3 regions of the Seohaeicola nanhaiensis genome follow, and region 1 is predicted to be linked to each of the others. Evidence: riboswitches for the same ligand, from Rfam matches in the RefSeq annotation. Region 1 holds a riboswitch; each other region holds the start of a gene.

Region 1 (6,314 bases):
GAGGTATTGGCCTGGCTGCCATGCACGGTGAGCAGGCTCCAGAGGGCGACGTCGCCGGGCTCCAGTTCCAGATCGACGATATTGGCCGGATTCAGCCCGACCCTTCGCAGCTCGTCCATTGCTGTGTCGCCCTTCATGAGCGCGCCGCCGTCATCCGAGAGACCCAGGTATCCCAACTTGTGGCTGCGCGGCACCACGCGCAGACAGCCGTTCTCCTTCGTCGCGGGATCGATGGCGAGACCGGTGTTGATGTAGGAGGTCATCACGTCCCGATAGGCGTCCATCCGCTCGCGGAACCGCAGATCCTGGTGAAATCGGAAGCCGGTGACCGAGGCTCCGGGCGGCTTCCAGTGGATCTGGTTCGATACCTGCCGGATGTCGCGTCCGAGCAGGGGTTCGAGCATGGCGAAATAGGCCGGATCACGGCGCAGTTCCTCGAAGAGGGGCGAGATCCACGACATCCAATGTGCCTGAAGCACATAGCGCTGACCGGCAAATCGCTCGGGCAGGATCTCGAAAAGCACGTTCTTGTCGCGATAGGTGGCGTGATGCTTCAACCCTTCCTCGTAGATGCGCCGGGTCTCGGCCTGAACCGCCTTCATGCGGTCCTTGGAAAACAGGCCGCGGACCACCGCATAGCCCTCTTCCCAATACTGTTCGACGTAATCTCGGCTTTCCGCCGCAAGGTTAAGTCCCATCGTGTCAGACCTTTCGTGAGCGACTTGACTTGCACCAGACTGCCGCAGCAGGTTTCATGAGACAAATTCGAAATCTGCGGGAAACCGATGAGCAACTCTCATGACTGGACCGGTCGGTTGCCCCAGCTGGATCTGCGCCACCTGGCAATGATCGACGCCCTGGGGCGCACCGGGGTTCTGACGCAGGCGGCCGAGGCATTGGGCGTCACCCAGTCTGCGCTGTCCCACCGGCTGCGCGAGGCCGAGCGGAGGCTGGGCGTTGCGCTGGCAGAAAAGCGCGGTCGCGGCGTGGTGCTGACACTGGCTGGCGAGCGGCTCCGCGTCACCGCCCAGCGGCTGCTGCGAGACCTCGCGGCGGTCGAGGCCGAGGTGACCGAGGTCGGGGCCGGCGGCATCCGCCACAGGGTGATCCTGGGGCAGGCGGGATATTCCGATGTCCACTGGCTGCCCGCGTTCACCGACTGGCTGTCCGCGCGGATGCCCGCGGTGCAGATCGCTCTGCACGCCGGCAATGGCGGCAGCCGGATCGGCGACCTGCTCGACGGCGCCATTGACCTGTTGCTGACACCCACCCGTCCGCTGGCGCCGGGGCTCGACATGCTGCCAGTCGGGACGGACGACCTGATCGCGCTGGCCGCCCCCGGTCACTCTTGGGAAAGCAAGGCAGAGATCGTTCCATCGGATCTGACCGGCGAGACTTTTCTTTCCTACAGTTTCGAGCGCGCACCGGACATGGAGAATGCCCGCTTCATGCAACCGGCCCAGACATTTCCCGGGCGGGTGATCCGGGTCGGCCACACCGAGGCGGTGTTCGAACTCGTCGCCGCTGGGCGCGGCGTGTCGATCCTCGCAGGCTGGCCTGCGCGCAAACGGGCCGGGCGGGGCGGTCTGGTGCTGCGGCCCTTGCGGCCTCTGGGCAGCGCCGGACCGGGCCTTGCCATAACCTGGCGCGCCGTGGTGCGGGCGGGCGAGGAGGGCAGTGCGGCGCACAGCTGCATGGGCCTGCTTGCCGAATGGGCAGGCCAAAGCCGCACATTCTGCACCGGCAGCAGCGCATGAGCCTCGATCGCCTCGAAACTCTGGTGCGGGCCTTGCCGAAGGCGCAGGCGCGCATCCTGATCGCGCTTGCCGGGCCGCCGGCCGCGGGCAAGTCGATCCTGGCCGCCGCCCTGGTCGACCGGCTTGGCCCCGGCGCCGTCTGTGTGCCGATGGACGGCTTTCACCTCGACAACCACGTGCTTGCCGCGCGCGGGCTGCTGCATCGCAAGGGGGCTCCACAAACCTTCGACACCGGCGGGCTTGTCCACGCCATGCACCGGCTGGTGCACGAAGCCGAGATGAGTCTGCCAGACTTCGACCGCACCCTCGACTGTTCCATCGCCGGTCGGATCGCGGTGACCGCCGGGCACCGGATCGTTGTGGTCGAAGGCAACTATCTGGCCTGCGCAGAACCGCCCTGGGCGGCCCTCGCGTCCTTGTGGTCTCTGGTCGTCTTTGTCGATTCGCCGGACGCGGTCTTGCGCGCCCGGTTGCTTGCGCGGTGGCGTGCGCAGGGGCTGGACGCGGATGCAGCGCAGCGTCGGACCGACGCGAATGACATGGCGAATGTCGCCTTCGTGCGGCGCAGCCGGATGCCGGGCATCCTCACCCTGTGACGGGCCGCGGCAAGCTTGACAAGGCGGGGCAGGGCTGCGCAGATGCCGGACGCTGGTGCCCGGTGACGCTGTCTCCGGGTGAAAAGGGAATGCGACAGGGGCAGGGGCCCCAAAGCGCAGCCGCCCCCGCGACCGTGACCGGAGAGGTCGCCCGCAGCCACTGGTCCCGACGGGTCCGGGAAGGCAGGGGGGCCGCCAGGGAAACCTGACATCCGCAAGCCGGGAGACCTGCCAGCAGCGACGACGACGTGAACCGGGCGGGGTGTTCCGGGGACGGGTCCCTGACCGGATTCGGCCATTCTCCCGCCTGACTGAAGGGATTATGCGCGTGAGCGACACTGCCGAAACCGAACTGCTGGTCTGCACCACCTGCCGCATGGGCCTGCCCGTAGTGGACGGCGAACGGCGTCCCGGTGCGCAGCTGTTCGCCGAACTTCAGGCGATGAATTGGCCCGAGGGGGTAATCCTGAAGGCAGTCGAGTGCCTTTCCAACTGCGACTCCGGCTGTTCGGTCGTCCTGCGCGGCGGTCCGGCGCGCTGGACCTACGTCTATGGCCGGCTCGATCCGGGCAAGGCGGAAACGGTGCATGAGGGCGCCAGCCGCTATCACGCTACCGCCGACGGCCTGGTGCCCTGGCGCGAACGCCCCGAACATTTCCGCAAGAACTGCATCGCCCGAATTCCCCCGCTGGAGACACCCGCATGAAAGACCTCACCAAGCTGCCCGTTACCGTGATCACCGGCTTTCTCGGTTCCGGCAAGACGACGCTGATCCGCCATCTGATGCAAAATCCCGGCGGCAAGCGCCTGGCCGTTGTGGTGAACGAATTCGGCGACGTGGGCGTGGACGGAGAGATCCTGAAGTCCTGTGCCATCCCCGACTGCCCGGCCGAAAATATCGTCGAACTGGCCAATGGCTGCATCTGCTGCACCGTGGCAGACGATTTCATTCCGACGATCGAAGCGCTGATGGCGCTCGATCCGCGCCCGGATCACATCCTGATCGAGACGAGCGGGCTGGCCCTGCCAAAACCCCTGCTCAAGGCCTTCGACTGGCCCGACATCCGCTCGCGCATCACCGTGGACGGGGTCATCGCCCTGGCCGATGCGGAGGCTGTTGCCGCCGGACGGTTCGCGCCGAACGTGGCTGCGGTTGATGCGCAGCGGGCGGCGGATGACAGTCTGGATCACGAGACTCCGCTGAGCGAGGTCTTCGAGGATCAGATCTCCTGCGCGGATATCGTCCTGCTGACGAAACCCGATCTTGCCGGCCCCGAAGGCGTGGCGGCGGCCCGTGCGGTCATCGCGGCCGAGGCGCCGCGCCCCCTGCCGGTGGTCGAAGTCTCCGAGGGGGCCATCGACCCGCGAGTCATCCTGGGCCTTGGAGCCGCCGCCGAAGACGACCTCGAGGCCCGCCCCAGCCATCATGACGGTGCCGACGATCACGATCACGAGGATTTCGACTCGATTGTTGTCGAGATTCCGGAAGTGGCCGATCCACAGGATCTGTCCACAAGGATATCCACCTTGGCAACGACCCGTAACATCCTGCGCGTCAAGGGTTATGCGGCGGTCAGTGGAAAACCGATGCGGCTTCTCGTGCAGGCGGTCGGGGCACGCGTTCGCCACCAGTTCGATCGGCCTTGGCAGCCCGGCGAGGAGCGGCGTGGCCGGCTCGTCGTAATTGCCGAGCATGACGACATCGACGCGGTGGCGATCCGCGAGGCACTGGTGGGGTAGGCGCATGAACATCGGCCCGCATCTCATTGACAGCTCGGGCGTTCGGGCCCGCGCCGAGGGCTGAGCCGATGCATGTCATCTTCCGTGAAAGCCACGGCCTGGAAGAAACCGACTCGCCGACCGACCTGGGGCAGAGCCCGGCGGATCTGATTGTCCTCTCCTTCTCGGACAGCGATCTCGGGGCCTTTGCCGCAGGCTGGCATCGCGCGGCGGGCCGTCTGCCCGGCCTGAGGCTCGCCAATCTTGCGGCGCTGAAGCATCCCCTCTCGGTCGACACCTATGTTGAGCGCACGCTGTCCGGCGCCAAAGGCATCCTGATCCGGCTGATCGGCGGCGTGCCCTATTGGGCCTACGGCCTGCAACAGGTCGAAACGCTGGCCCGGGCACGGGGCATCGCTCTCGCCGTGCTGCCGGGGGATGGACGGGTGGACGATCGGCTGGATGCGGTCTCGACCGTGCCTGTCTCGACCCTGCGGCGTCTGGCGGCGCTCTGCGACATGGGCGGAGCGGTGTCGGCGCAAGCGGCGCTGGCGCAGCTGGCCCTGGCGGCCGGGCTTTATGCTGGTCCGGTGCGTGGGGCGAAGGCGCTCCCGCAGGTCGGCGCCTGGTCGCCCGACGCCGGCGTGGTTTGTCCCGCCGTGGCCTGGCCTGCCGCCAGCGACCGCCCCCGCGCGCTGATCACCTTCTACCGCGCCTATCTGGCGGCTGCCGACACTGCGCCCATCGCAATCATGCACGACGCGCTGGTGGCGCAGGGCTTCGACGTTACCGCACTCTTCGCGCCGTCGCTCAAAGCGCCCGAGGCTGCGACCTGGCTCACCCGTCAGGTGCGTCGCCTGGCGCCCGACGTGATCGTCAACGCCACCGCCTTTTCGGGGATCGGCGAAAGCGGCGCCTCACCTCTCGACGCCGCCGATGCGCCTGTGTTGCAGATGGCCCTGGCCACAAGCACCCGCGCCGCGTGGGAGGAGTCTGCCCGCGGCCTCTCGCCGGCCGATCTCGCCATGCATGTGGTTCTGCCCGAGGTCGACGGCCGCATCCTCGCGGGCGTCGCCTCGTTCAAGGAACCCGCCGCACGCGACACCGCGCTGGAATTCGCCCGCCACGAACACCGCCCCGACCCGGACCGGATCACCGCCATCGCGCGCCGCGCGGCGGCCTGGGCGCGACTGCGGCACAAGCCGGACGCAGAAAAAACTGCCGCGGTGGTGCTCTCCACCTATCCCGGGAAGGCCTGGCAGATGGCTCATGCAGTGGGCCTCGATGCGCTGGCCTCGGGCGAGGCGGTCCTTGCGGATCTTGCCCATGACGGCTGGCCGGTCGCGCCTGGCGCGCCATTGGCAACAGGCCTTCAGGAAACCATCGCCTGGCCCCTGGACGAGTACCGTATCGCGCTGTCCAGGCTGCCCGCCGCCCTCCGCGCCGATCTCGCCCGCCGCTGGGGCGATCCCGAGGCCGAAACGACCGATGGTGCCTTCCACTTCGCCGCCACGCGCCGCGGCGCCGTACTCGTGGCTCTCCAGCCCGAGCGAGGCGATTTCACGGCGCGCGACGACGAATATCACGACCTCGCCCGCGTCCCGCGCCATGCCTACGTCGCCTTCTATCTCTGGCTGCGCGCCCAGAATGTCGATGCCCTGATCCATGTCGGGGCGCATGGCACGCTGGAATGGCTGCCGGGGAAGGCGGTTGCGCTCTCCTCTGCCTGCTGGCCCGATGCGCTGATCGGCGATCTGCCAGTGATCTACCCCTTCATCGTCAACGATCCGGGCGAGGCGGCGCAGGCGAAACGCCGCATCGGTGCGATCACGCTTGGCCACATGCCCCCGCCGCTGAAGGACAGCGGCACGCCCGAGCGGTTTGTGCGGCTGGAAAGCCTGCTCGACGAATTCTCGAATGCCGATGGCCTGGACCCGCGCCGTCGCGACCGGCTTCAGTCCGAAATCCGCGACGAGGCGCGCGCGCTGGGCGTCGAGGACGACCTCGGCCTCGACGCCGCCGCCAGCGCTGCCGAGGCGATCACGCGGATCGACAGGTTCGTCTGCGACATCAAGGAAAGCCAGTTCGGCGACGGGCTGCACATCTGGGGCGCGGGCGCCGGAGAACGCGAGGGGCTCACCGCCGCGCTGACCGGCCGCCGGGTGCCGGCAGGGCCGTCCGGCTCGCCCTGGCGAGGGCGCAGCGACGTTCTGCCGACCGGGCGAAACCTCTTCACCACCGA
Region 2 (6,314 bases), on a different contig from region 1:
GGCGCTTCTGGGCGGCAAGGTCACGACACCGACCATTGACGGGCCGGTCGGCCTGACGATTCCGCCAGGCGCCAGTTCGGGCCAGATCCTGCGCCTGCGGGGCCGCGGCATCGAGCGGCCAAGGCAGAAGACCAAGGGCGACCAGCGGGTCGAACTGCAGATTGTCGTGCAGGGTCCTCCGGACTCGGACCTGCGCGATTTCCTGACCTCGTGGCGCAAGAAACAGACCTTCGATCCACGGGCCGATCTGATGAAGAGCGCAGGGACATGACTGAGCGATTTTCCGAAGACGAGGTTGTCACCACGGTCACCCGGCTGACCCGCAGCCAGCTTGTGCGCTATATCGAGGGCAGATTCGTGCGCCCGGAGCGCGAGGCCGGCGGATATGTCTTCCGCCGGATCGACATTGCCCGGCTTGAGCTGCTGTGCGATCTTTCGGTCGATCTGGACCTCGATGAACCGGCACTGGAAATCGTGCTGTCGCTGATCGACCAGCTGCACGCCGCCCGTCAGGATCTGGCGACCATAGCCCAGGCTATGAACCGGTTGCCTGCCGAACGCCAGGCCGAGATTCTCTCGGCCCTGAAGCGGCGCTGACGCAAGGCTGCGGCAGACCGCCGCTTTCGGCGGCGGTTGCCCTTGCGGCAAGCGCTCCGGCATCCTATTCACTGCGCAGGTGAAACGGCCAGAGGCCCCGGCGATGCAATTTCCCCAACGCAGGACGCCTCCCAAGACCGGCACGCCCGGGCGGGACACGAAATCCAGGCTGTTCTGCGGTTCCGGCAGGGAAAAGCCGGGCGCAGGAGAAAGGCCGGTGAGCGATGCGTTCGCCTTCTTCCGCTCCTGGCTCAACGATCCCAAGCGGGTGTCTTCCGTGGTGCCCTCCAGCCCGCGTCTGGCCGAGATGATCACCTCGCAGGTCGATCCCCGGATGGGCCCGGTGATCGAGCTCGGGCCCGGCACCGGCGTCTTCACCCGCGCGCTGGTGAACCGCGGTGTCGCCCCCGCCGATCTTACATTGATCGAGCTTGGCGAAGAATTCCTGCCGATGCTGCGCAAGCGCTATCCCGAGGCCACGATTCTCTCCGAGGATGCCGCGCGGCTGGAGCGGCTCGCGCCCGGCAACCGCCGCCTGCACGGCGCGGCGGTCAGCGGACTGCCGCTGCTGGCAATGCCGCCCGCCACGGTGCTGCGAATCCTGTCGGGCACGTTCCGCCTGCTTGCCCCCGGTGGTCAGTTCTTCCAGTTCACCTATGGCTGGCGCTGTCCGGTGCCCGCCCCGATGCTGCAACGGCTGGGGCTTGAGGCGCATCGCGTGGGCGTGACGCTCGAAAATATTCCGCCGGCGACGGTCTATCGAATTTCACGGATGCCCTTGCACTAGGCGCCGGCAAGGCCGAAAAGGACAGTCCGGATGCCTGCGCCGCAGGCACGGTCGTGAGAATTTCCAGATCGCCCTCACACAACATGTTGACAGTGCAGCGGCGTTGATATCTACATCCTGTTGTCTTGGTGCCCATTACGGACTTTGGGTGAAAAGGGAAGCCGGTGCAAAGCCGGCACTGCCCCCGCAACTGTAAGCGACCAGCCAAGGCCCGTTGATCCACTGGCGACTCTCGCCGGGAAGGAGGGCCGAAGCGACCGAACCGCGAGTCAGGAGACCTGCCAGGACAACGAGAACGAGCCGGTCGGTGGGCCCGGAGGCGTTGAGCAGTTGTGGCGAGCCACCGCTGCCCGCGTCCCTGTGCCCGGCGCCGGAACCTAGGCAGAGAAAAAGGGACACCTGATGAGCATCACCGTCTATTCCAAGCCCGCCTGCGTGCAGTGCACCGCCACCACCCGCGCGCTTTCGGCGAAGGGAATCGCCTTCGACCTGGTCGATCTGACCGAGGATGCCGCCGCAATGGCGCGGGTGACCGAGCTGGGCTATCGCCAGGCGCCGGTGGTCATGGCCGGCGACGATCACTGGGCCGGCTTCCGTCCCGACAAGATCGCCGCCCTGTCCTGACGGACATGGGGGGGCTGGTCTATTTCTCGTCGCGCTCGGGCAATACCGAACGCTTCGTGTGCGCCCTGGGGCTGGCGGCCGACCGCATCCCCATCGCGCCCGAACTGGCGATGCCCGCCCCCCGCGCCCCTTTCGTCCTGATCACGCCGACCTACGCCGACGGCCAGGGACGGGGCGCCGTGCACAGGCAGGTGATCCGGTTTCTCAACGATCCGGACACCCGCCGCCACCTCCGCGGCGTCATCGCCGGGGGCAACCGCAATTTCGGGGCGCTGTTCGCGTCCGCCGGGGATGTGATCTCGCGCAAATGCGGGGTGCCGGTGCTCTACCGGTTCGAACTGGCCGGAACGGCCACCGACATCGCCCGCGTCACAGAAGGACTGGACAGGTTTTGGAAAACGCAATTCTCGACCGCGATCTGAGCGACGCCGCCCCCGCCAAGGCGGTCCCCGCCGAATGGCAGGGCCTCGACTATCACGCGCTGAACGCGATGCTGAACCTCTACGACGACAAGGGACGGATCCGCTTTGACGCCGACCGCATGGCGGCGCGGCAGTATTTCCTGCAGCACGTCAACCAGAACACCGTCTTCTTCCACTCGCTGGAGGAGAAGCTGCGCTATCTGGTCGAGGAAGGCTATTACGAAGCTGCGGTCATCGAACAGTACGACGCTGCCTTCATCGCCCGCATCTGGGACGCGGCCTACCGGGTCAAGTTCCGCTTTCCGACCTTCCTGGGCGCGTTCAAATACTACACCAGCTACACGCTGAAAACCCGCGATGGGAAACGGTATCTCGAACGCTTTGAGGACCGTGTCGTCATGGTCGCCCTGACGCTCGCCCGCGGGGACGAAACGCAGGCGATGGCGCTGATGCAGGAAATCCTCGCCGGCCGCTTCCAGCCCGCGACGCCCACCTTCCTCAACGCCGGCAAAGCCCAGCGGGGCGAGCTGATCTCGTGTTTCCTGCTGCGGGTCGAGGACAACATGGAAAGCATCGGCCGGGCGATCAATTCGTCGCTCCAGCTGTCCAAGCGCGGCGGCGGCGTGGCGCTGATGCTGACCAACATCCGAGAGCATGGCGCGGCCATCAAGGGCATCGAGAACCAGTCGTCGGGCGTGATCCCGGTGATGAAACTGCTGGAAGACAGCTTCTCCTACGCCAACCAGCTCGGCGCGCGGCAGGGCGCGGGCGCGGTCTATCTCAACGCCCATCACCCCGACATCCTGCGCTTTCTCGACACCAAGCGCGAGAACGCCGACGAGAAGATCCGTATCAAGACGCTGAGCCTTGGCGTCGTGGTGCCCGACATCACCTTCGAACTCGCCAAGAAGAACGAGGACATGTACCTCTTCTCGCCCCATGATGTCGAAAAAGTCTATGGCAAGCCCTTCTCGGAAATCTCGGTCACCGAGAAATACCGCGAGATGGTCGGCAATCCGAAGATCCGAAAGAAGAAGATCAACGCACGGCAGTTCTTCCAGACCATCGCCGAGATCCAGTTCGAATCGGGCTATCCCTACATCATGTTCGAAGACACCGTGAACCGGGCGAACCCGATCGCCGGACGCATCGCCATGTCGAACCTCTGTTCCGAGATCCTGCAGGTCAACGAAGCGTCGCAGTTCAACGACGATCTCAGCTACAAGCACCTCGGCACTGATATCTCCTGCAACCTCGGATCGCTCAACATCGCTAAGGCGATGGACGGCGGCGATCTGGGCGCCACTGTCGAGACGGCGGTGCGCGCCCTCAGCGCGGTCAGCGAAATGTCGGCCATCGACTCGGTGCCCTCGGTGCGGCGCGGCAACGACGAAAGCCACGCCATCGGCCTTGGCCAGATGAACCTGCACGGCTTCCTCGCCCGCGAACGCATCCACTATGGCTCGGCCGAGGGGATCGACTTCACCAACATCTATTTCGCCACCGTGCTCTACCACTGCCTGCGCGCCTCCAACGCATTGGCGCGCGAGCGGGGCGAGACCTTCCGCGGCTTCCGCGACTCGACCTATGCCGACGGGTCGTTCTTCGACAAATACGTCGAACGGGACTGGCTGCCCGAAACGGAAGCGGTGAAGGCGGTGTTTGAGAAATTCGGCATCGCCGTGCCCAGCCGCGCCGACTGGGGCGCGCTGAAAGAGGCGGTGATGAAGGACGGCCTCTACAACCGCAACCTTCAGGCGGTGCCGCCAACCGGCTCGATCAGCTATATCAACAATTCTACCTCCTCGATCCACCCGATCACCTCCAAGATCGAGATCCGCAAGGAAGGCAAGATCGGCCGCGTCTATTACCCGGCCGCCTTCATGACCAACGACAACCTGGAATACTACAGGGACGCCTACGAGATCGGTGCCGAGGCGATCATCGACACCTATGCCGCGGCGACCCAGCACGTCGATCAGGGCCTGTCGCTGACGCTGTTCTTCAAGGACACGGCCACCACGCGCGACATCAACCGGGCGCAGATCCATGCCTGGAAGAAGGGGATCAAGACGATCTACTACATCCGTCTGCGCCAGATGGCCCTTGAAGGGACCGAGGTGCAGGGCTGCGTGTCCTGCTCGCTCTGAGGATTCACATCATGAAAGACATGACCCACACCCGCCCGATCCCCCGCGCGATCAACTGGAACCGGCTTCAGGACGACAAGGACCTGGAGATCTGGAACCGCCTCACGGTCAATTTCTGGCTGCCGGAAAAGGTGCCGCTGTCCAACGACATTCCCAGCTGGTCGCAGCTGACCGAAGAAGAACAGCGGCTGACCATCCGCGTCTTCACCGGGCTGACGCTGCTCGACACCATCCAGAACTCGGTCGGCGCGCCCTCGCTGATGCCCGATGCGGTCACCCCGCATGAAGAGGCGGTGCTGACCAACATTGCCTTCATGGAGGCGGTGCACGCGCGCTCCTACTCCTCGATCTTCTCGACCCTCTGCTCGACCGCCGAGGTCGACGAGGCGTTTCGCTGGTCGGAAGAGAATGCGCAGCTGCAGCAGAAGTCGCGCCTGATCCTCAGCGAATACGACGCCACGGCCAACCCGCTACGCAAGAAGGTGGCAAGCGTCTTCCTGGAAAGCTTCCTGTTCTACTCCGGCTTCTACCTGCCGATGCACTGGTCCAGCCGCGCGCGGCTGACCAATACCGCCGACCTGATCCGCCTGATAATCCGAGACGAGGCGGTCCACGGTTACTACATCGGCTACAAGTTCCAGCGCGGCATGGAGCGCCTGTCCGAAGCCGAGCGCGCCGAGATCAAGGACTTTGCCTTCGCCCTGATGTTCGACCTCTACGAGATCGAATGCCGCTATACCGAAACGCTCTACGATCCGCTGGGGCTGACCGAGGACGTGAAGGCCTTCCTGCACTACAACGCCAACAAGGCGCTGCAGAACCTCGGGTTTGAATCGCTCTTCCCGGATGAACTCTGCAAGGTGAACCCGGCGATCATGGCGGCGCTCAGCCCCAATGCGGATGAAAACCACGATTTCTTCTCCGGCTCCGGCTCGTCCTATGTGATCGGCAAGGCGGTGGCGACAGAGGACGATGACTGGGATTTCTGATCCCGGCTCGGGTGGTCGGTCCTAAGTCTCTGAAACCAGAACTATAAATCCGCTTGACCTGAAGCACGCTTGAGATCCTAGAACCGGGTTCGTCACAAGGAGACCGACATGACGAACCCGAACCTGACCGCCGCCGAAACGGATAGCTTCGTCTCCTGGCGCGAGTTTCTGACCAGCTCTTATGTGCCCGCCCTGGTGCTGGTCTGCCTCGCCGTCTGGCTGCATGCGGCGGACAGCCTGATCGTCGCGACAATGCTGCCCTCGGTGGTCGAGGAGGTCGGCGGCGCGGCGCTGGTCGGCTGGGCCGTCGCCCTCTATGAAATCGGCTCCATCGTGGCCGGCGCGGCCAGCGCGCTCCTGACCCTGCGATATGGCCTTCGCCTGCCGATGAGCCTGGCCGCCGCGCTGTTCGGCATCGGCTGCCTGCTGAGCGCGATCAGCCCCACGATGCCCCTCGTGCTTTGCGGGCGCGCTCTTCAGGGTCTGGGCGGCGGCGGTCTCGTCGGGATGGGCTTCGTGGCGGTCGGCGCGCTGTTCCCCGCGCGCTACATGGCCCGCGCCCTGGCCGCGGTCTCGGCGCTCTGGGGTGTCTCGGCCTTCCTCGGGCCGCTGATCGGCGGGCTCTTTGTCGAATACGCGACCTGGCGCTGGGGCTTTGCCTTCTTCGGGGCGCAGGCCTTCGTCCTGGCGCTCTGGATCGCCCGGCGGCCGGACGAAGAGAGTGCCGCCCTGTCCGGCGAAACAC
Region 3 (6,314 bases), on a different contig from region 1:
TCGACGCCGAACACGCTTGCGATCATTTCCGTCGTGATGATTTCGTCCGGCGGTCCCTGCGCAATGACCTTTCCCTTCTCCATGACGGCAATCCTGTCGCAATAGGCCGCCGCGTGGTCGAGATCGTGCAGCGCGATGATCGTTCCGCATTCGAGCTTGCGCAACAGGCGCAGAAGGTCGCGCTGATGGCGTATGTCGAGATGGTTCGTCGGCTCGTCAAGCAGCATGATTTCCGGCTCTTGCGCCAGTGCGCGCGCGATCTGGATGCGCTGGCGTTCGCCGCCCGACAGGGTGGACCATGCCTGCTCGGCCTTGTGCTCCATGCTCACCTGCCGCAGCGCACCTATCACGGCCAGCTCATCCGCGTCGCTCCACCCGTCCCAGGCACCACGGTGAGGTGTCCGGCCAAGCTTGACCACATCCCGTGACGTGAGCGCGGTTTGCGTCTCGGCGTGCTGGGCGACAAAGGCGATACGGCGCGCGACCTGCTTCCGGGGCGCCCTGGCCATGACCTCCCCGTCCAGCAGCACCGCCCCGCCTTGGCATTCGCGCAGCCCGGCCAGAAGCCGCAGCAGGCTCGACTTGCCGCAGCCATTCGGCCCCACCAGACCCAGAATGCCGTGTTTCGGCGCGGAAAGGGTGACGCCGTTGACCACAATCAACCCATCCACCTTCCACGTGACGTCCCTGCCCTCCAGTGTCATGACCGCCGCCTCGACTGCCAGAGGATCGTCGCAAAGGCTGGCGCACCGATCAGCGCGGTCACGACGCCGATGGGCAGGACCTGTCCGGGTACGATCACGCGCGACAGGATGTCCGCCAGAACCAGGAACACGGCGCCGGACAGAACCGACGCAGGGATCAACCTCTCGTGGTCCGCGCCGACGACGAAGCGCACCGCATGAGGCACAACGAGACCGACAAAGCCCACCGCACCGACCACGCTGACCACGGCCGCGGTCAGCAAGGCCGTCACGGCAAACAGGCCGATGCGCAGCTTCATGACCTCGACGCCAAGCGAAGCTGCCGCATCCTCGCCGAAGGCAAACGCATCCAGCGCCCGGGCCTTGGACAGGCAGATTGCCACCCCCAGCACCAGTACAGGCACCGCGAGCAGGGCATCGGGCCACCGCACGCCGCCCAGACTGCCGAGAAGCCAGAACATGACGCCGCGGGTCTGCTCCGCACTGGCGGAGGTGGTGACGATGAAAGAGGTCGCCGCGTTGAACAGCTGCGATCCGGCAATCCCCGACAGGATGACCTTGTCAACACCACCGCCTGCCCCTCGCGCCAGGATCATGACGAAGGCAAAAGCAGCAGCCGCGCCGAAGAAGGCACCGCCCGACAGCCCCAGCCCGCCAACCCCGAAGCCCAGCACGATGACCAGTACCGCCCCCGTCGAGGCACCTGCGGAGATGCCCAGCAGATAGGGTTCGGCCAATGGGTTGCGCAACAGCGCTTGCAGGACCACGCCACACAGCGCCAGCGCGCCGCCCGCACAAGCGGCCACCACCGTGCGGCTAAGCCGATAATGCCAGACAACGCCCTCGCTGACCGGATCGACATTATATGTCGCTCCAAAAAGCCGGTTGGCCAGGACCTTGGCCACATCGCCTGCCGTGGTCTCGATATCGCCGATGGTCATTGCCGCCCATGCCGACAGCAGCAGCGCCACGGCGCCGCCACTCAGGAACAGACCCAGACCCCGGCGCCGCAACGCCGGGGTGGTCTTAACGACACCGCGCAAGGGAGTTACTCTGTCAGGCCGCGGGCACGCAGCCCCTCGGCCAGTGTCTCGACCCCGTCGACAGAGCGCAATGTCGGGTTCATCGATTGCGCATCCATCTCGATCAGATGCCCCTCTCGAACCGCGGTAAGCTGGCTGGCCACGGGATCGGTCATCAGAAAGTGGCGCCGCACCTCCACGTCGTCGGCAGGTTGCCTGCGCCGGTCCATCGTCGCCAGGACGATCACCGTCGGATCGAGCGCGGCAATCGTCTCCCAGCCCACGAGGGGCCATTCGTCGTTGCTGACAATGACGTTGCGCACCCCAACGACATTGGAAATCCAACCGGGCGCTCCCAGTTGACCGGCGACATAGGCTTCGCCCTCGACATCGGCGGGGGACGAGAACCAGTACAGAACCGAGACATCCTTCGCCTGAAGGGTCGCCGCATCCGCCGCCGCGGCCTCGATCCGGCCGCGGTTGACGGCGATCAGCGCCTCTCCCGCCTCCCTGACATCGAAGATCCGCGCGAGATCGGCGATATCCTGCTCCAGCAGGTCCACGCTCCACGGCCGATCGCGTGCGCCGTCGCCGTCGCCGGATGTCGGCGTGACCTTGGCGCATTCCAACGCGGCGGTGTAAACCTCGATCCCGAAATCCCGGAACTGGGCGACGCTGCCGACGCGGCCGCCGTCATCGTTGATATCGTCGCTCCACTCGGTCAGGACAAGCTGGGGCCGGACCTTCAGGACCGCCTCGAAGGCCGGTGAATTGTCGGACAGCCGGGACAGATTCGCCGCCTCCGCTTCGAGATCCTCCGGCAGCGGTCCCAACCAGAGCGACGTCCCGACGATACGATCCTTCAGGCCAAGCCGAAGCATGATCTCGGTAAAGCCCTGCCCCACGGTAACTGCCCTTTCCGGGGGTTCCGAGAAATGCACCGTGCGGCCGCAATTCTCGATCTCGACGTCAAACGCCGGGGCCGATTCCGCATGGGCCAGGGGCACCGATGTGATGAATGCAAGCAGGATCGCCGCGCCGCGCGCGACGGTGAGTGTATTGGTCATGCCACGTCCTTCCCGGACACCTCGCCCGGTTGTGCTTTGAGGTCAGAACTGCGCATGCAGTTCCGGAACGGCAGGTCTCCTGGCTCACGACCATGGTTTCACCCCACCTTCCCACGCCTCGTGCGCAGTGGCCGCGGCAGATGCCGCACGAGATGAAACGGTCGCTTACAGTTGCGAGGGCAGCTCCGGATTTTGCGGCCTTGGCCGCATCACCGGATTCCCTATTCATTCCGAATGGAAACCGTTCAGAGGTGGAATTACCGATCGTGTCACCTGTGTGTCAACGCTCGAGTGCCGAATTTACACTGAACCCGCGCTACCCGAGAGACAGCACGAGATCGAAAGTTGACGGGATTAGAGCAAGAAACCGCCATTCGCACCGACCCCTTCCCCCCATTCGGAACAGGCCCGTCAATGAAACGCCCTGTTCTCGCGACACCTGCGACCGATGACGTATCGCAACGGACACTGGAGGGCCGCAGGCAGAACCTCGACCCAGTAAGGCTGCTCAGACGTTCTCGTCCCTAAGCCGATCTTCGCTAGGTCGTTGTTGCTGCGACACAGCTTCCCCAAAGCCGTCGTACATGAAACTGTGCGGCATGGTTCGGCGGCAGAAGGTCTGCTTGGCGGACTTTGCTGCCGCTAGGGTGAAACAGCGCGTAGCTTAGTTACCGTGCCCCTTGCGACAATTCTGCTCCCTTCGTGGCAGTTGAATTTGGTGCCAACACGAAGGCGGCTCCGATGATAGTCAACCATTTCTTTGACCACAATATGCATGCGGGTGCTGGCAGACAAATGCGAACCAGTCTCCGCATCGCAGGAGGAAGGCGTCCCTATTCCGCGCAGAGACCGCGCCACTCGTCGAGAGCGGCGGCACGGTTCTGCTTGAAGATGGTGCGGGAAGAGAGGTTGCGTTCCTGGTTGAAGAGATTGTGAACCGACGCGTGGACGGCGGCGAACAACTGTAACGTTCGCATGCGGCGGAAGCGGCGCATCGCCCGTTCGCGCCTTCGGAACGGTTGATGCGAGTTCTCCGCACGATTGTTGGCCCAGCGTCCTGTCTCCTGTCGGTCCCGGATACCGAGATCGTCGAGGGCGGCACCATAGGACCGCAGTCGGTCGGTCACGATTTCTTCGGCGCGGCCATGCCGCTTCAGCGATTTCTTCAAGAATTTCAGCGCTGCTTTCTTGTCCCGGGTCTTCGTCACGAAGCTCTCGAGCACCTCGCCCTCGTGATCGACCGCCCGCCAAAGGTAGTGCCGTTCGCCGTTGATTTTCACGAAGACTTCGTCCAAGTGCCAGCGCCAGCGGCTCGACCGCATCCCCTCAAAGCGCCGTTTCCGGATCTCCGAAGCAAACAGCGGGCCGAAGCGGTGCCACCAAAACCGCACCGTCTCGTGGCTGACCTCGACGCCGCGCTCGTGCAACAGATCCTCGACGTTCCGTAGCGATAGCGGAAAGTGGATGTACATCATGACCGCCAGCCGGATGATCTCCGGCGACGGCGGCGACGCTGAAGGAGCGGAACGGTGAGCGCTGGGTCATGGCCAAAGGCTACCCAGCCCATCCCTCCGCCTCAAGTCAGGTTCCCTTGACAGCGCCCCGAATCCTACATCCGCACCCGCTCCCAGCTCGCCTTCCTCTCCCCGCGCCTGCAGGGTGCCATCCTTGCCGGCACCCTGCCGCCGGACCTGACCCTGAAGCGCCTGCTCTCCCGCTCCCTCCCGCTTGACTGGGAAGAGCAGGAGAAGCTCTGCGGGTGCTGGCAGACTGAGCGCCATCTCAACTGACAAAACCATCGGGCCGGTTCTCCCCCAAGGAACGGCCCTTAACACTTTTGCAGGGTCTTGCTCTCACCTCCGACGCTGCCGTTCGCACGGTTGTGCCTCCGGCAAGAACCCTGCTCAGGATTCGTTTTTCCCTGTAAATTCCCTGATAATCTGATCGGCACAGAAAACCCGCTCTCCGAATTTGGACCGCAGAGACTGGCCCCGGAAATGCGCCGTTCATCTGCTCTGAAAGGCGTCTCTGCTGACTGACCTGCGTCGCAAACCGCTGGAATTGCCGGCAGAAATCGGAGCAACATCAGAATGTAAGGAAGACCCGAAGGTGCGTGGCGGAGAGGAAGTCCGCCTTGATAGGCTCTTAATGCATTGTAAAAAATACACAAATTTCAATATTTTGAAACTCATACCACAAAAAATACCCCACGTGGATTTTGGTGGTGAACTTTTGCATTCCTTCGAGCTACCTTCCCCAATCAATTGCTCTGGCATTTCCAATAAACCATCCCGCATCGGCATCAGAGCGCATGCCACCGTCGCGCGCGTACTCGGTATCTCGGATTTGTAGGTAGTCGCCGTTCGTTTTGTTCACCTTCACGCTCAGCGACGTATGTTAGCTTGAGCTGCTCCCGCCCCGTCAACACAAGTGCTTCAAGTTGGCTTCTTGCACCGCGTTCTGCTAGTGTTCGGGCCGAGAATAGCCAGCATGGAAAGGCACCTTTGGCACCGAAAGAATTTGAGCACGAGATGCGCAAGGCGGCCTTCGACCAGAATCACGCCTCGTTTCGCTCCCTCAACCAGCAGATGTGGCAAATTCCGCTAATCTCGATGACGCTCACAGGTGGACTGTGGTTCGGCGTTTCGCGAGTGGAGGATTTTCTGATCTTCCAGTTGGCACTGCTATTTCTGGCTGCGACAGGAAACGGCGCGCTCTTCATTATTATTTTGCGAATGCGATTCGTTATGCAGCAGCATCTGGACTGGCTGGAGAAAACCTATCCAGCCGGCTACGTCTCCGCCAAGGGCAAGCAGTGGTATAGCAAGCCGTTCCTTGTTCGTTCCCTGTTCCAATTCATGCTATGCCTCGCAGCGTGCCTAAGTCTGTTTCTATTGATCGTAACTGCCTGGACCAGCCGAGGAGAGGTGTTTGGCACCATGCCGCGAGACCCAGCCTTGACCTACTATGAGCAACATGCGGCCAGCCTCGCGGATGGCTACGAGACACTTTCGCTGGAAACCGCACACCCGGCGTTGCTCACCATCATCAATAGGCAATTCGAGAACCGTCCGCTTGCCGTGCTTGATGTCGGCGCGGGCACTGGGCGCGATGCATCTTGGTTTGCAGCGAAAGGCCACCGGATCGTGGCCGTCGAGCCTTCGGAAGCCATGCAAACAATCGGCAGGCGGCTCCATCCTTCGCCCAAAATTGAGTGGCGTCAGGACAGTCTTCCAATGCTAGCCGAAACTCGCGCATCAGGCGAGACTTTCGACCTCATCATGCTTAGCGCTGTCTGGATGCACGTCAAACCAGATGAGCGACAACCCGCCCTCAAAACGCTGGCCAGCCTCCTGAAACCAGGCGGACAGATTTACCTCACTTTGCGGATTGGCCCGTCCGAGCCTACGCGCGGCATATACCGTGTCTCGGTGGAGGCGCTACAAGACCAACTCGCAGCAGCCTCGCTAAAGGCCGAGAAGCTGGACGAGCAGTCAGATTTGTTAGGCCGTAACAACATC

Evidence for each region. Region 1 has a riboswitch for cobalamin ahead of ACFO5X_RS14865 (DUF1636 family protein). Riboswitches for the same ligand answer to the same signal wherever they lie in the genome.
Region 2: linked by a shared signal. The riboswitch ahead of nrdH (glutaredoxin-like protein NrdH) and the one ahead of ACFO5X_RS14865 (DUF1636 family protein) in region 1 are both predicted to bind cobalamin.
Region 3: linked by a shared signal. The riboswitch ahead of ACFO5X_RS03250 (ABC transporter substrate-binding protein) and the one ahead of ACFO5X_RS14865 (DUF1636 family protein) in region 1 are both predicted to bind cobalamin.

The regions. Positions count from the first base shown of each region.
Region 1 covers NZ_JBHSGI010000024.1:85,037-91,350, forward strand. Annotated here, with positions in the region: gene ACFO5X_RS14850 (phytanoyl-CoA dioxygenase family protein) at 1-698, opposite strand, end outside; gene ACFO5X_RS14855 (LysR family transcriptional regulator) at 786-1,757, shown strand; gene ACFO5X_RS14860 (AAA family ATPase) at 1,754-2,353, shown strand; cobalamin riboswitch at 2,405-2,589, shown strand; gene ACFO5X_RS14865 (DUF1636 family protein) at 2,676-3,059, shown strand; gene cobW (cobalamin biosynthesis protein CobW) at 3,056-4,093, shown strand; gene cobN (cobaltochelatase subunit CobN) at 4,162-6,314, shown strand, end outside.
Region 2 covers NZ_JBHSGI010000002.1:1,058,955-1,065,268, reverse strand. Annotated here, with positions in the region: gene ACFO5X_RS05365 (DnaJ C-terminal domain-containing protein) at 1-271, shown strand, start outside; gene ACFO5X_RS05360 (chaperone modulator CbpM) at 268-597, shown strand; gene ACFO5X_RS05355 (class I SAM-dependent methyltransferase) at 815-1,384, shown strand; cobalamin riboswitch at 1,494-1,684, shown strand; gene nrdH (glutaredoxin-like protein NrdH) at 1,787-2,008, shown strand; gene nrdI (class Ib ribonucleoside-diphosphate reductase assembly flavoprotein NrdI) at 2,014-2,430, shown strand; gene nrdE (class 1b ribonucleoside-diphosphate reductase subunit alpha) at 2,499-4,580, shown strand; gene nrdF (class 1b ribonucleoside-diphosphate reductase subunit beta) at 4,592-5,569, shown strand; gene ACFO5X_RS05330 (MFS transporter) at 5,678-6,314, shown strand, end outside.
Region 3 covers NZ_JBHSGI010000002.1:636,309-642,622, forward strand. Annotated here, with positions in the region: gene ACFO5X_RS03240 (ABC transporter ATP-binding protein) at 1-704, opposite strand, end outside; gene ACFO5X_RS03245 (FecCD family ABC transporter permease) at 701-1,717, opposite strand; gene ACFO5X_RS03250 (ABC transporter substrate-binding protein) at 1,753-2,793, opposite strand; cobalamin riboswitch at 2,846-3,054, opposite strand; gene ACFO5X_RS03255 (IS6 family transposase) at 3,627-4,268, opposite strand; gene ACFO5X_RS03260 (class I SAM-dependent methyltransferase) at 5,298-6,314, shown strand, end outside.